DNA from 3 places in the Phyllobacterium sp. 1468 genome. Region 3 is predicted to be linked to each of the others. Evidence: predicted binding sites of a transcription regulator. Region 3 holds the regulator's gene; each other region holds the start of a gene.
What was found. Region 3 encodes HrcA, which represses chaperone genes, less so after heat shock. Its sites were predicted from a motif close to GTTAGCACTCNCNNNNNGNGAGTGCTAAC; they were not measured.
Positions count from the first base shown of each region.

Region 1: a site for HrcA is predicted at 2,646-2,674, ahead of J2X72_RS20685 (co-chaperone GroES). Genes of this name have one in related genera too.
Region 2: a site for HrcA is predicted at 2,408-2,436, ahead of groES (co-chaperone GroES). Genes of this name have one in related genera too.

Region 1 covers NZ_JAVDSX010000009.1:55,225-59,761, reverse strand. Annotated here, with positions in the region: gene J2X72_RS20690 (ABC transporter substrate-binding protein) at 1-987, opposite strand, end outside; gene J2X72_RS20685 (co-chaperone GroES) at 2,727-3,020, shown strand; gene groL (chaperonin GroEL) at 3,091-4,537, shown strand, end outside.
Region 2 covers NZ_JAVDSX010000003.1:385,233-389,769, reverse strand. Annotated here, with positions in the region: gene J2X72_RS11055 (cation diffusion facilitator family transporter) at 1-683, shown strand, start outside; gene J2X72_RS11050 (metalloregulator ArsR/SmtB family transcription factor) at 680-994, shown strand; gene J2X72_RS11045 (zinc-binding alcohol dehydrogenase family protein) at 1,048-2,061, opposite strand; gene groES (co-chaperone GroES) at 2,497-2,793, shown strand; gene groL (chaperonin GroEL) at 2,849-4,495, shown strand.
Region 3 covers NZ_JAVDSX010000001.1:687,539-692,075, forward strand. Annotated here, with positions in the region: gene rdgB (RdgB/HAM1 family non-canonical purine NTP pyrophosphatase) at 1-306, opposite strand, end outside; gene J2X72_RS03380 (VOC family protein) at 303-710, opposite strand; gene rph (ribonuclease PH) at 723-1,439, opposite strand; gene hrcA (heat-inducible transcriptional repressor HrcA) at 1,575-2,642, shown strand; gene grpE (nucleotide exchange factor GrpE) at 2,717-3,430, shown strand; gene J2X72_RS03400 (trimeric intracellular cation channel family protein) at 3,547-4,200, shown strand; gene J2X72_RS03405 (adenosine kinase) at 4,192-4,537, opposite strand, start outside.

The DNA.
Region 1 (4,537 bases), on a different contig from region 3:
AAATTCCTTGGAGGCGTCGAGACGCTCGGGGAGGTCCCCTGCGTCAAAGATCAAATCGGCAAGCTCCTGCTGGCGGCCAACGACTGAGGAGAGAAGCGGGAATCCATCCTCACCTTCGGCCCTTACGATCGCCTCTCCTTCTGCCTTCGTCAGTTTTTGGCCCTTGACGTAATAGGCGTCGACCCAGGCATCCGGGTTCTGCTTCGACCAGCGGTTCGCCGCGATCCAATGGGCGACGAAGTCGCGTACTGCCGGCGCCTTGGCGGGGTCATCAAGAGCGACACGGCTGGCATAGAGGTAGCTGAGCGCACGCGGAAGGCGGTCGTGCTGGGCGGGGGAAATAACGCTCGCATCCTTGAACTCCGCAAGGTAGCGGGACAGATGCGGCTCGATCAACGGCGCAGCATCTACCTGGCCTGTACGGATTGCATCCTGAAAATCAGGCACGCGCAGCCGCACGAGTTCGACATCATCACGGGAAAGACCCGCGAGTTTCAGCGCCAAGAGAACAAAAGGCTGGCGGCCGGAACCCTCGGCATAGGCGATCTTCTTGCCCTTGAGTTCCTCAAGCGTGTTAATTGCGAGCCCGGGACGGACGGCGAAAGTATAGTCGGCTCTGGTCTGGGTGATCGCGGCGACAATCGGAAGATCTTCACCCGCAGCCTGGGCCTGGATGGGGGCGGCATTTCCCACCGTCGCGAGATCCACCGCTCCGGCGCGGAAGGCTTCAAGGATCTGCGGACCGCCGGCGAAATTGGCATAGTTGGCTTCAAAGCTAAGTTTGCGCTGCTCGCCGGATGCCCGCATCAACGTCTGCAGCTTCTCATTCTGGTCAGCGACGACAATCTTCGTCCCGGCAGGCACGTCTTTCGGAAGGGTGACTTCCTCAGCCCTAGCGACGTCGTGTGATGCCAAAGAAAAGGCAGCCATGGCAACGGCCAGTCCGACGGCGTGAAACACCGCGCGCCTGTAAACGCCTTTTGTCATTCTGGTTACTCCATGTTGGCTTGAACTACGAAAAGCCTAGTGCATGGCAAGCAGATCGCGAGGTAATTTCTACTAAATTAGTCGACATTACCGAAAACTATTGACGTGAGGGCCTTCAAAGCCGCGAATGCAATCGGGCGAGTGGTTGTCGTACTGTACCTAATCAGTGTCTTCCTCAATCTGTGTGGTGTTTGCGAACCAGCTGGCTCAGCCTTGATATGGCAGAGATTAATAACCTTGGGCCGTTCCAAATCCGCTACGATTGCCCTTAGCCCTGAGCCCTTGGCCAATTCCAGTGATCTATTGCCCAGGACCCGAATAGTCTTCCTGGTACCGAGTGGCATGGCGGTTCAGCTGTCGTGTGGGCGCTGCCTGGAATATTTGGGCTGCACCAAGCGTTGTTCCACTGCTGTGCGCGAAAAGCTCCACGAATTCAGCAACCCGACATGTCAGGCTTGCTTGGGGAGAAACGATTTCGGGCAGTTGATCAGACCAAGCACCCCACAGATTGAGGAAGATGAGGAATTCAACAAAATCAAAGGCATTCCTCTATCTCCAAATCTGATATTTGCCTTTAAATTCGAGATTTTGCCCCTAAACTTGAGACAGGGCTCATAGGGGTATGCGGCTGAGTTTCAAACCGGACACCCGTCTCTTCTGCCTTGCCGCGATTGCAGTGGTCGAGAAGCGTCCACTGATCAAAGCGGCGTTGTTTCTACTGGTCTCGATGGCTTCGCCAGAGTCGCCTTGTTCCGGACTTATCAAAAGGAAGACCGCTTGCTCGTAACCGTCAACCGGATCGGTTGCCGCTTGAGAACCGACGTTGCACCTCGACATCAAATAAAGTCAATGCGACAGGAGCCATGGATGACTGGAGCTGGCCTAAGGGCTCTAGCTAAGGGCAATCGTAGCGGATTTGGAATGGCCCAAGGAACCAGCTGGTTCGCAAACACCACACAGATTGAGAAAGACCCGTCTAAAGCCAGCTCAGAAATGCGAGCGATGGCATGAAGAAATATTCGCTTCCCATCATCGTCACTGCTTGGGAAACGGTGGCAACGGTCTTAAGGGAACCGTGATCGTGTTCGGATTGAGCGCTATATGTCATCCGACCTGCCCATTCCGGCGCGCCAGACGGCGAAAATCCTGCCCGGTGGAGGTCCGGTGCAGTGTATCAAGGGAGGACATGCGCACCGGACCTCATTGCCTCCACGGGCTCGTTCGCATGGCAATGCATGCTCGCGCGACAGAGAAATGCATTCAAAGAAGATTTTTATCTTTTGTCCTCCGATGGAGAAATAAACAACTGACTGGCTGGGTACCGCCGCGATGGCGCGCCCGGTGTTTTCCCTCGCTAGAAAGGGGTACAAAAACAAGACGACCGCGTCGCCCTTATCGGTCGGCGAAAGCAACAGGGTCTTATCTGTATTGGCGCTGATCAAAGGATGACCCTACGCCGCGAATATTTAGTCCAGGCTGTGCCGTCATGACTTCGGCGCACGTCACGCGGCGGATGATCTTGAACCAAGCCGACATTCCTAAAATCGCTGATAGGCTGACCCAGGGAGAGACCGTTCAGACTTCATCAGATATTTTGCGGCCTTGAGTGCACCGATGCCAACGAGTCATCATATTATCCCGATTCGGACGCTGCCAGCTTTAGCACTCCTATCATTCGAGTGCCAATGGGGGTATGAAGGCATGTGAGCCACATTGTCTGGCTGCAGAAAGAGTTCCTCATGAAATTCCGGCCACTTCACGACCGCGTTGTCATTCGACGCGCTGAAGGCGATATCAAATCCAAGGGAGGGATCATTATTCCCGACACTGCCAAGGAAAAGCCGCAGGAAGGCACAGTTATTGCGGTGGGACAGGGAGCCCGTGATGAAAGCGGCGCCCTGATCGCACTCGATGTCAAGGCAGGGGATGCCGTTCTGTTCGGCAAATGGTCCGGTGCCGACGTCAAGATTGACGGCGACGATCTCCTGATCGTGAAGGAGACGGACGTCATGGGCATCGTCGAGACCCAGTAGGCGGAACGAAGAATGCCCTATGGGCAATTGCCGCACTTATCAATTTCAAAACGAACTGGACGAACAAGCAATGTCTGCCAAAGAAATCAAATTTTCCACCGACGCCCGCGACCGCATCCTTAGTGGTGTCGAGATACTGAACAACGCCGTCAAGGTGACGCTGGGCCCAAAGGGGCGCAATGTCATCATTGACCGCTCTTTTGGTGCGCCGCGCATTACCAAAGACGGCGTAACTGTCGCAAAGGAAATCGAGCTTGCCGACAAGTTCGAGAACATGGGCGCACAGATGATCCGCGAAGTCGCGTCAAAGACCAATGATCTCGCCGGTGACGGAACCACCACAGCGACGGTGTTGGCCGCCTCCATTTTGCGTGAGGGTGTAAAGCTAGTTGCGGCCGGATTGAACCCCATGGATCTAAAGCGAGGCATCGATCTTGCCGTGGCTGCTGTTGTCACCGACATTCAGGCGCGGGCGAAGAAGGTCAAAACTTCGGAAGAGATTGCTCAGGTCGGAACAATTGCCGCCAATGGCGATGCCACCGTTGGTGAGATGATTGCCAAGGCCATGAAGAAGGTCGGCAATGAGGGCGTCATCACCGTTGAAGAGGCAAAGACCGCTGACACCGAACTCGAAGTTGTCGAGGGGATGCAGTTCGATCGCGGTTATCTGTCGCCCTATTTTGTTACCAATGCAGAAAAGATGCGGGTCGAACTGGAGGACGCCTACATTCTCCTTCACGAAAAGAAGCTCGGCAACCTGCAGGCGTTGCTGCCGATCCTCGAAGCGGTGGTCCAGGGCGGCAAACCGCTTTTGATTATCTCCGAGGATGTTGAAGGCGAAGCTTTGGCGACCCTCGTCGTCAACAAGTTGCGCGGTGGTCTCAAAGTCGCAGCGGTCAAGGCTCCCGGATTTGGCGATCGTCGCAAGGCGATGCTGGAGGACATTGCGATCCTTACCGGCGGTCAGCTGATCTCCGAAGATCTAGGCATCAAGCTTGAGAATGTCACGATCGACATGCTCGGACGGGCAAAACGCCTCCTCATCGACAAGGAAGCCACCACGATCGTCGAGGGTGCAGGCGACAAGGCCGCCATCGCAGCGCGTGTCCAGCAGATCAAAGCGCAGATCGAGGAAACCACTTCGGACTATGACAAGGAAAAGCTGCAGGAGCGACTAGCAAAACTTGCCGGTGGTGTTGCCGTGATCCGCGTGGGTGGTGCAACCGAAACCGAGGTCAAGGAAAAGAAGGACCGCATTGACGATGCGCTGAACGCCACGCGTGCTGCGGTGGAGGAGGGCGTTGTTCCAGGCGGCGGTGTCGCGCTGTTGCGTGCCAAGGCATCATTGGCTGCCCTCACCGGAGCAAATGCCGACGTGACCGCCGGTATTTCGATTGTACTGCAAGCGCTTGAAGCGCCCATCCGACAGATAGCCGAAAATTCCGGTGTCGAAGGTTCGATCGTTGTCGGCAAACTTTTGGACAGCAAGAAACCCAATCAGGGGTTCAACGCGCAGA
Region 2 (4,537 bases), on a different contig from region 3:
TTATCTGGATTACCATCGAGGCCATCGAACGCTTCCGCAACCCCGGTGAGGTTCTGGCAGGGCCGATGCTGATCGTCGCGACGATCGGGCTGGTGATCAATATAGCTGTGTTCTGGATCCTTACGCGCGGTGACAGCGAGCACGTCAATATCAAGGGCGCGATCCTGCATGTGCTTGGTGATCTGCTTGGTTCCGTCGCGACAATCATCGCCGCAATCGTCATCTACTATACGAATTGGACGCCGATAGATCCCATCCTCTCGGTATTCGTCTGCCTGCTGATCCTGCGCAGCGCCTGGGCATTGCTGCGAAATTCAATGCATATTCTTCTCGAGGGCGCACCGGCAAATGCCTCGCCGGAAGAAATCGAGCAGCATTTGAAGAAAACCATACCCGGTTGCGCCAATGTTCGGCACGTTCACGTCTGGATGATCACATCAGGAAAAGCGCTCGCGACGTTGCATGTGCTGCCGCGCGGTGACGCCAACCCACGTTTGCTGGTCAAGCAGGTCGAAGCCGAGCTCAAAACGAAGTTCGATATTGAACATTCGACTGTCGCCATTGATTGGCCGGACAGTGAGGTGGACGATTGTTGCCTGGGGACGGAGCCTGATGGCGACCACGACCCTACGGGTCACGACCACGCGGAACATGACCATCGTCACCAGGGCCATAAGCATTGAACAAGCTGGCGATCCCGTCACAACTCGATACGACGATCCTCGCAGAGACGTTTCGGCTGCTTGGCGATCCGACGCGGCTGCGCATCCTGTTCTTCTGCCTGGACGAGCCGAGATCAGTCGGCGATATAGCGACTGGCCTCGATCTGTCGCAGTCGCTGGTAAGTCATCACCTGCGACTGTTGCGCGGGGCCCGGCTGGTCCGCGGCAACCGGCAGGCCAAGCAGATTTTCTATGAGCTCGCCGACAAGCATGTCAGCGACATGCTCGTCGATATGGCGCATCACGTTTGTGAAGATCAGTCCGACGACTGACGCTGCTCTTGTCGCCGCTTCTTCTACCCATACAGCCAGCGCAATTGGCCTGATCAGAATCCGGAAAGAACGATCTTGCCCTTGGCGCGGCCGCTTTCGATGAGTGCATGCGCTCTCTTCAGATTGGCGGCGTTGATCGGGCCGAAGTCATCAGCGAGAGTAGTTTTGATCGTCCCCTCGTCAACGAGTTCCGATACCCTGTTCAAAATTCGATGCTGCGCATCCATATCGGGTGTCTTGAACAGCGCCCGTGTAAACATCAGCTCCCAATGCAGCGATATGCTCTTGCGCTTCAACAACATGACATCGAGCGTCTTCGGATCATCAATCAGTGCGAACCGGCCCTGCGGCGCGATCAGCGCGGCGACTTCAGCAAGATGCGCGTCGGAGTTGGTGGTTGAGAACACGAATCCCGGAGCGCCTATACCCAGCGCTTCAACTTGCGCAGCGATAGGTCTTGAATGATCAATGACGTGATGAGCGCCGAGATCCCGGACCCATGCCTGCGTCTCCGGACGCGACGCCGTGGCGATGACGGTGAGGTTGGTCAACTTTCGCGCGAGCTGGATAGCGATCGATCCAACTCCACCGGCGCCGCCGATGATAACGATGGCATTGGCCGCCCCGAGGACCGGTGTTTCGACGTGAAGCCGATCAAACAACGCTTCCCATGCGGTAATCGATGTCAGCGGCAAGGCGGCCGCGGCGTTGAAGCTCAGCGACGATGGTTTTTTGCCGACGATACGCTCATCGACCAGGTGAAATTCTGAGTTCGTGCCGGGACGATCGATCACACCAGCGTAGAACACTTCATCACCCGGCTGGAAGAATTGTGCCTCGGGACCCACGGCGGCCACGACGCCTGACGCATCCCAGCCAAGCACCTTGGCGCTTCCCCCTTCCGGTCTTACGCCAACCCGGATCTTGGTGTCGACGGGATTGACAGATATCGCCCTCACCTCAACCAATAGGTCTCTGCCACTTGCTTCGGGCTTGGGTAGCTCGATATCGACCAATGAAGTTTCAGCGGTGATGGGTTGTGATTCGAAATAGGCGACAGCGCGCATGATCGTTACTCCTGGAAAGTTGACCTGCCGGAGATGCGCTTTATGCTATAGAAGTACAAGAATGCACATATAGCATTTAGTATCAAAACCAATACCGTTATGCCGCGCATGCGCCACAAGACCTTTGATTGTTCGGCAGGATGCCCCGTGGAAGCAGGGCGAGCAGATTTTCGGCGATCTCGCCGGCAGCATGTTGTCAAGGCGCAATGGCTGCGAAGAACATATCGACCATTGATGATGTTGCGGTAAAAGCCTTCGTCGGATCACAGCGCCACTCCACCGTGTCATGAAAATTTCACTGGATATTCCTTGACTCTTTCAGCCCCCTCCCCTATCTCGGGCTGCAATTAGCACTCACCTCTGTCGAGTGCTAATAACGCGGATGGCGCAGCTGTTCGCGACATCGTTTTGACACCAACATCAAGGGTTCTAACCATGGCCAAAACCAAGTTCCGCCCGCTTCACGACCGCGTTGTTGTACGCCGCGTCGAATCCGAAGCAAAGACTGCCGGCGGCATCATCATTCCGGATACTGCCAAGGAAAAGCCACAGGAAGGCGAAATCGTCTCCGTAGGCACTGGCGCTCGTGACGAGGCCGGCAAGCTCGTACCACTGGATGTCAAGGCAGGCGATCTTATCCTGTTCGGCAAGTGGTCGGGCACGGAAGTCAAGATCGGCGGCGAAGACCTGCTGATCATGAAGGAATCCGACATTCTCGGCATTCTCGGCTAATCGCCGAATTCTATCACAATTCGATCAAACCGGGTGAAATCCCAGGAGAGATAAAATGGCTTCCAAAGAAGTAAAATTCGGCCGCGACGCACGCGAACGCATGCTGAACGGCGTGAACATCCTTGCAGACGCTGTCAAGGTAACGCTCGGCCCGAAAGGCCGCAACGTGGTTATCGACAAGTCCTTCGGCGCTCCGCGCATCACCAAGGACGGCGTGACCGTTGCCAAGGAAATCGAACTTTCGGACAAGTTCGAAAACATGGGCGCGCAGATGGTGCGTGAAGTCGCTTCGAAGACGAACGACATTGCCGGTGACGGCACCACGACCGCTACTGTTCTTGCCCAGGCTATCGTTCAGGAAGGCGGCAAAGCTGTTGCTGCCGGTATGAACCCGATGGACCTGAAGCGCGGCATCGATCTTGCTGTTGCTGAAGTTGTCAAGCAGCTCGGCAAGAGCGCGAAGAAGATCAAGACTTCGGAAGAAGTTGCGCAGGTCGGCACGATCTCTGCCAATGGCGAGACTGAAATCGGCGAAATGATCGCCAAGGCGATGCAGAAGGTCGGCAACGAGGGTGTTATCACCGTTGAAGAAGCCAAGACCGCTGACACCGAGCTTGAAGTCGTCGAAGGCATGCAGTTCGACCGCGGCTACTTGTCGCCTTACTTCGTAACCAACCCTGAAAAGATGGTTGCTGATCTCGAAGACGCCTACATTCTTCTTCACGAGAAGAAGCTCTCGAACCTCCAGGCTCTTCTGCCGGTTCTTGAAGCTGTTGTTCAGACCTCCAAGCCACTCGTCATCATTTCTGAAGACGTTGAAGGCGAAGCTCTTGCTACGCTCGTCGTCAACAAGCTGCGTGGCGGCCTGAAGATTGCTGCTGTCAAGGCACCTGGCTTCGGCGATCGCCGCAAGGCAATGCTCGAAGACATCGCTATCCTCACCGGTGGTCAGGTCATTTCCGAAGATCTCGGCATCAAGCTCGAAAGCGTTACGCTCGACATGCTCGGCCGCGCCAAGAAGGTGTCGATCACCAAGGAAAACACCACGATCGTTGACGGTCATGGCAAGAAGGGCGAAATCAACGCTCGCGTCGGCCAGATCAAGCAGCAGATCGACGAAACCACCTCCGACTACGACCGTGAGAAGCTGCAGGAACGCCTTGCCAAGCTCGCTGGCGGTGTTGCCGTTATCCGCGTTGGCGGTGCAACGGAAGTAGAAGTGAAGGAAAAGAAGGACCGCGTCGACGACGCCCTCAATGCAACCCGTGCGGCTGTTGAAGAAGGCATCGTTGCTGGCGGTGGCGTTGCTCTCCTTCGCGCTTCGGCTGGTCTTACCCTCAAGGGTTCAAATGCCGATCAGGATGCTGGCATCAACATCGTACGTCGCGCTTTGCAGGCTCCGGCTCGTCAGATCGCAACGAACGCAGGCGATGAAGCTTCGATCGTTGTCGGCAAGATCCTTGAGAACAAGAAGGACACCTACGGCTACAACGCCGCTAATGGCGAGTACGGCGATCTGATTGCTCTCGGCATCGTCGACCCGGTCAAGGTTGTCCGTACTGCTCTGCAGGATGCGGCATCGGTAGCTGGCCTTCTCGTCACCACCGAAGCCATGATCGCCGAAGCTCCTAAGAAGGACAACGGCGGCGCTCCCCAGATGCCAGGCGGCGGAATGGGCGGCATGGGCGGTATGGACTTCTAAGAAGTCCTTATCCACGCAAATACGGAAAAGGCGGGTTCGACC
Region 3 (4,537 bases):
GTCACGCTTGCCATTGGGCAGTTCCGCCCAATTGGCCGTATAGACACCCGGTTTGCCCTCTAATGCGTCGACGCAAAGGCCGGAATCATCGGAAAGCGCCACCAGGCCGGTCGCCTTGGCAGCGGCGAAAGCTTTGATATAGGCATTTTCCTCAAAGGTCGTGCCGGTTTCATCCGGTTCCGGCAGGCCCAGATCGCCGGCCGAGACGACTTCGAAACCGAACGGACCGAGCAAGTCGATCATTTCCTTGATCTTGCCTTGATTGTGGCTGGCGACAAGCAGCTTGCCTTTTTCGAGTGTCTTCATTTCAAATTCCATAATTTCGGTTCGGCAAATTCGATCGAGTTTCCCGACGGGTCCCGGAAATACAGCGAATGCGCCCCATTCGGCCAGTCGAATTCGCTTTCGATGGCAACGCCGTGCGCTTCAAGATGGGATTTCCATTCGGTAATTTCATCCCGTGTCGCGCGAAAGCAGACATGACCCGGACCGGCGGCACCATGGGAGGGTATCGGCAAACCACTTTTCGGGCGTTCCTTCAGTTTTTCGGCATTGAACAGGATCAGCACGCCCGGCCCGCAACGGAAGAACACGGATTCTTCGCCCGCACGCAGGATGCATTCAAGCCCGAGCACATCGCCGTAGAATCGTGCAGCCGTCTCGACATCGGTCACATAAAGCGCTGTTTCCAATATTCCCGACGGCTGCATGGTGATATCCCGTCAGCCAACGGCCATTTTCTGCAAGGAGACCAAGCGAGTGATGCCGTTGCGGGCGAGGCTCATCAGCGACAGCAATTCCTCCTCGGAGAAGGGTTCGCCTTCGGCGGTTCCCTGAACTTCGACGATACCACCCTTGCCGGTCATCACGAAATTGGCGTCCGTCTGCGCGGTCGAGTCTTCGAGATAATCGAGATCGATGACTGGCGTGCCATTGGAAATACCACAGGAAATGGCAGCCACATGATCCTTCAGCACCTTTTCCACCTTGAGCATCTGGCGCGTTTCCATCCAGCGCAGGCATTCGTGCAGCGCAACCCAGCCGCCGGTAATCGCTGCGGTACGGGTTCCGCCGTCAGCCTGGATGACATCGCAATCGACGGTGATCTGCACTTCGCCGAGCGCCTGCAGATCGACGACCGCGCGCAGCGAGCGGGCGATCAGCCGCTGGATTTCCAATGTACGGCCGCCCTGTTTGCCGGAGGAAGCTTCGCGGCGCATGCGATCGCCCGTCGAGCGCGGCAGCATGCCGTATTCTGCAGTCACCCAGCCTTTGCCGGTGTTGCGCATCCAGCCCGGCACTTTTTCCTCAAGGCTGGCAGTGCACAAGACGTGCGTGTCGCCGAACTTGACCAGGCACGAGCCCTCGGCATGTTTGGAAACGCCGCGCTCAAAGGAAATGGCGCGCATTTCGTCGGGGGCTCGCTTGGAGTGACGCATGGGTAGACCTCTTGTTGATGTGTTCCCGGCCTTTTAACCGTGATGGGGTGATGAAGCAAAGGCTTTGATCAAAGGCTTTGATGATTGCGCAGAGAACGCTTATATCAAGGTCTGACAAGCAAAAGCAGAGGGACGATGAACAGGACTGTTGTTCCGGACACATTGCAATCGCTCGACCAGCGATCGCGCGATATTTTCCGGCGCATTGTCGAGAGCTACCTCGGCGATGGTGAGCCGGTGGGATCACGCAATCTGTCGCGCATCCTGCCCGTTTCATTATCTCCGGCGACGATCCGCAATGTCATGAGCGACCTCGAGCATCTCGGGCTCGTCTATGCGCCGCACATATCCGCCGGCCGCTTGCCGACCCAGATCGGCCTGCGCTTCTTCGTCGATGCCTTCATGGAAGTTGGCGATCTTTCCAAGTCCGAACGCAACTCCATCGAGGCGCAGGTCAGGGCCGGAGAAACGCAAACGGCTGAAAGCGTGTTGACGCAGGCGAGCCAGATCCTTTCAGGCATGTCGCGCGGGGCAGGGCTGGTGCTCGCGGCCAAGGCGGAAGGTGCGCTCAAGCATATCGAGTTCGTCAGGCTTGAACCGACAAGGGCTCTGGCCGTGCTGGTCACGCAAAGCGGTGACGTCGAAAACCGCGTCATTGATCTGCCGGTTGGCGTGACGCCGTCGCAATTGATCGAAGCCTCGAATTTCCTCAATGCACACATTCAAGGCCGCACCATCACCGAGGCGCGGCAGGAAATTGCCCGGCTGAAAGACGAAACCCAGCAGGCGCTCGACGCCCTTTCGCAACATCTGGTGGAACAGGGGCTCGCCATCTGGGGCGGCGATGGGGGCGGTCAGCCGGCGCGGCTGATCGTGCGCGGGCGAGGTAACCTGCTTGAATCGGTGAGCGCCGAAGCAGATCTTGAGCGTTTGCGCCACCTCTTTGACGATCTTGAGACCAAGGAAGGGACGCTGCAGCTGCTTGATCTGGCGGAAGCGGGCCCAGGGGTGCGCATCTTCATCGGCTCGGAGAACAAGCTGTTTTCGCTTTCCGGGTCATCGCTGGTTATCGCGCCTTACCGCGATTCCGAACAGCGAATTATCGGAGCTCTCGGTGTCATTGGCCCGACAAGACTGAATTATGCGCGTATCGTACCCATGGTAGACTACACTGCCCAGCTCGTCTCACGGCTCCTGCGGTAGTCATTTGCACTTGATTTTTATGGCCTAAACCTCGATATCCAGCGCAACTTACGAATAATGAATGGACAGGATAGATGGCTGAAGACAAGAAAAATCACGACACTCCAGATCTCGACCAGCGCGACCTGAAGAACCCGCGCGATCGCGATGCGCTAAAGCGCGCTGCCGATGATTTTCTCAAATCACGCAAGGCTGAAGAATATGCGCTCGCTCAAGACGACGAGATGGAGGCAAATGCCAACAACTGGGCCGAGCTTGACAAATTGCGCGCCGAGAACGGCGATCTGAAGGACCAGTTGTTGCGGCTTGCTGCCGACATGGAAAACTTGCGCAAGCGAACCGCGCGCGATGTCCACGATGCGCGTGCCTATTCGGTCGCCAATTTCGCCCGCGACATGCTCTCCGTTTCCGACAATCTGAAGCGTGCTTTGGAAGCCATTCCTGCCGATGTGCTGGCAAGCGGCGATGCAGGGTTCAAGAGCCTCGCTGAAGGCGTCGAGATCACGGAGCGTTCGCTGATGTCGGCGATGGAACGCCATGGCGTCAAGAAACTGGATCCGTTGGGCCAGAAATTCGATCCCAATTTCCATCAGGCGATGTTCGAAATTCCAAATGCCGACGTGCCGCATAACACGGTGCTGCAGGTTGCGCAGAGCGGCTTCGTCATCGGTGACCGCATGCTGCGTCCAGCGCTTGTCGGCGTATCAAAAGGCGGTCCTAAACAGGCGGCTGCCGAAGGTCAGCCTGAGCCGGGCCCGATCAATCCGCAGGCAGAAAAAGACGCCTGATCCGATCGTCGGATCAGCTCTGGGAGCCACATTTCCAAGCGGAATGTGGCTCTTTTCATTTTACCGCCATGCACTATCGTAACCAGGCCTAGAAAAACGGCGTGGGGGAACTGCCGATGACCATGATCCAGCTCTTCAACTATGCCGGAATATTCGTCTTTGCTGCGACTGGGGCTTTGGCGGCATCGCGTCGCCAGCTCGATATTATCGCCTTCGTCTTTCTCGCCGCCGTCACTGGAATAGGCGGTGGTACATTGCGCGACCTGATCCTTGGTGTACCGGTGTTCTGGGTCAAGGATCCCGGAAATCTTATGGTCTGCGCTGCCGCGGCCATTCTCGTCTACTTTTCCGCCAACCTTCTTGAATCGCGCTACCGCGTTCTGCTTTGGCTCGATGCGCTGGGTCTCGCCGCTTACAGCGTTATCGGCGCGGCCAAAAGCCTGGCACTGGGCTTCGATTCAACGATCGCGATTGTTACCGGAATCATGACCGCGACGTTCGGTGGAATTCTGCGCGATATCATATCCGGAGAACCGTCCGTGCTGATGCGGCGCGAGATCTATGTGACCGCAGCCCTCGCCGGTTCGGTCACATACATAGTGCTGCACAGCCTCCACGTCGGGCCGGAGATTTCGTCCCTCGTCGCAGCGCTCGCCGCGTTTGTCGTGCGGGGAGGGGCGCTTTATTTCGGCTGGGCGCTCCCGACATATCACAAGCCCGGCCGCACCTCGGAAGAGCTCAAGCGCGAAGGGTATATCAACTCAAAGTAGTCCAGCTTGCTCGGCAGCCGCTTTCAGGTTCTGCTGCGGGCGCGGACCGATCTGCTGAATAACCAGACCCGCGGTGAGCGAACCAAGCTTCGCGCAATCCGTCAGGGAGCGGCCATTCGTATAGCCAAACAGAAAGCCGGCTGCATAAAGGTCACCGGCGCCGGTCGTGTCGACGAGTTCCGCGATCTCTATCGCCGGAACGGCGACTGTCTCATCCTTTGAAACGACGACAGAGCCCTTTTCAGAGCGCGTGACGGCTGCAAGCTTGCAATCCTTGCGGATGAGTTCAAGGCCCGTTTCGAAATCATCGGTCTGATACAGCGACTTCAATTCGGCT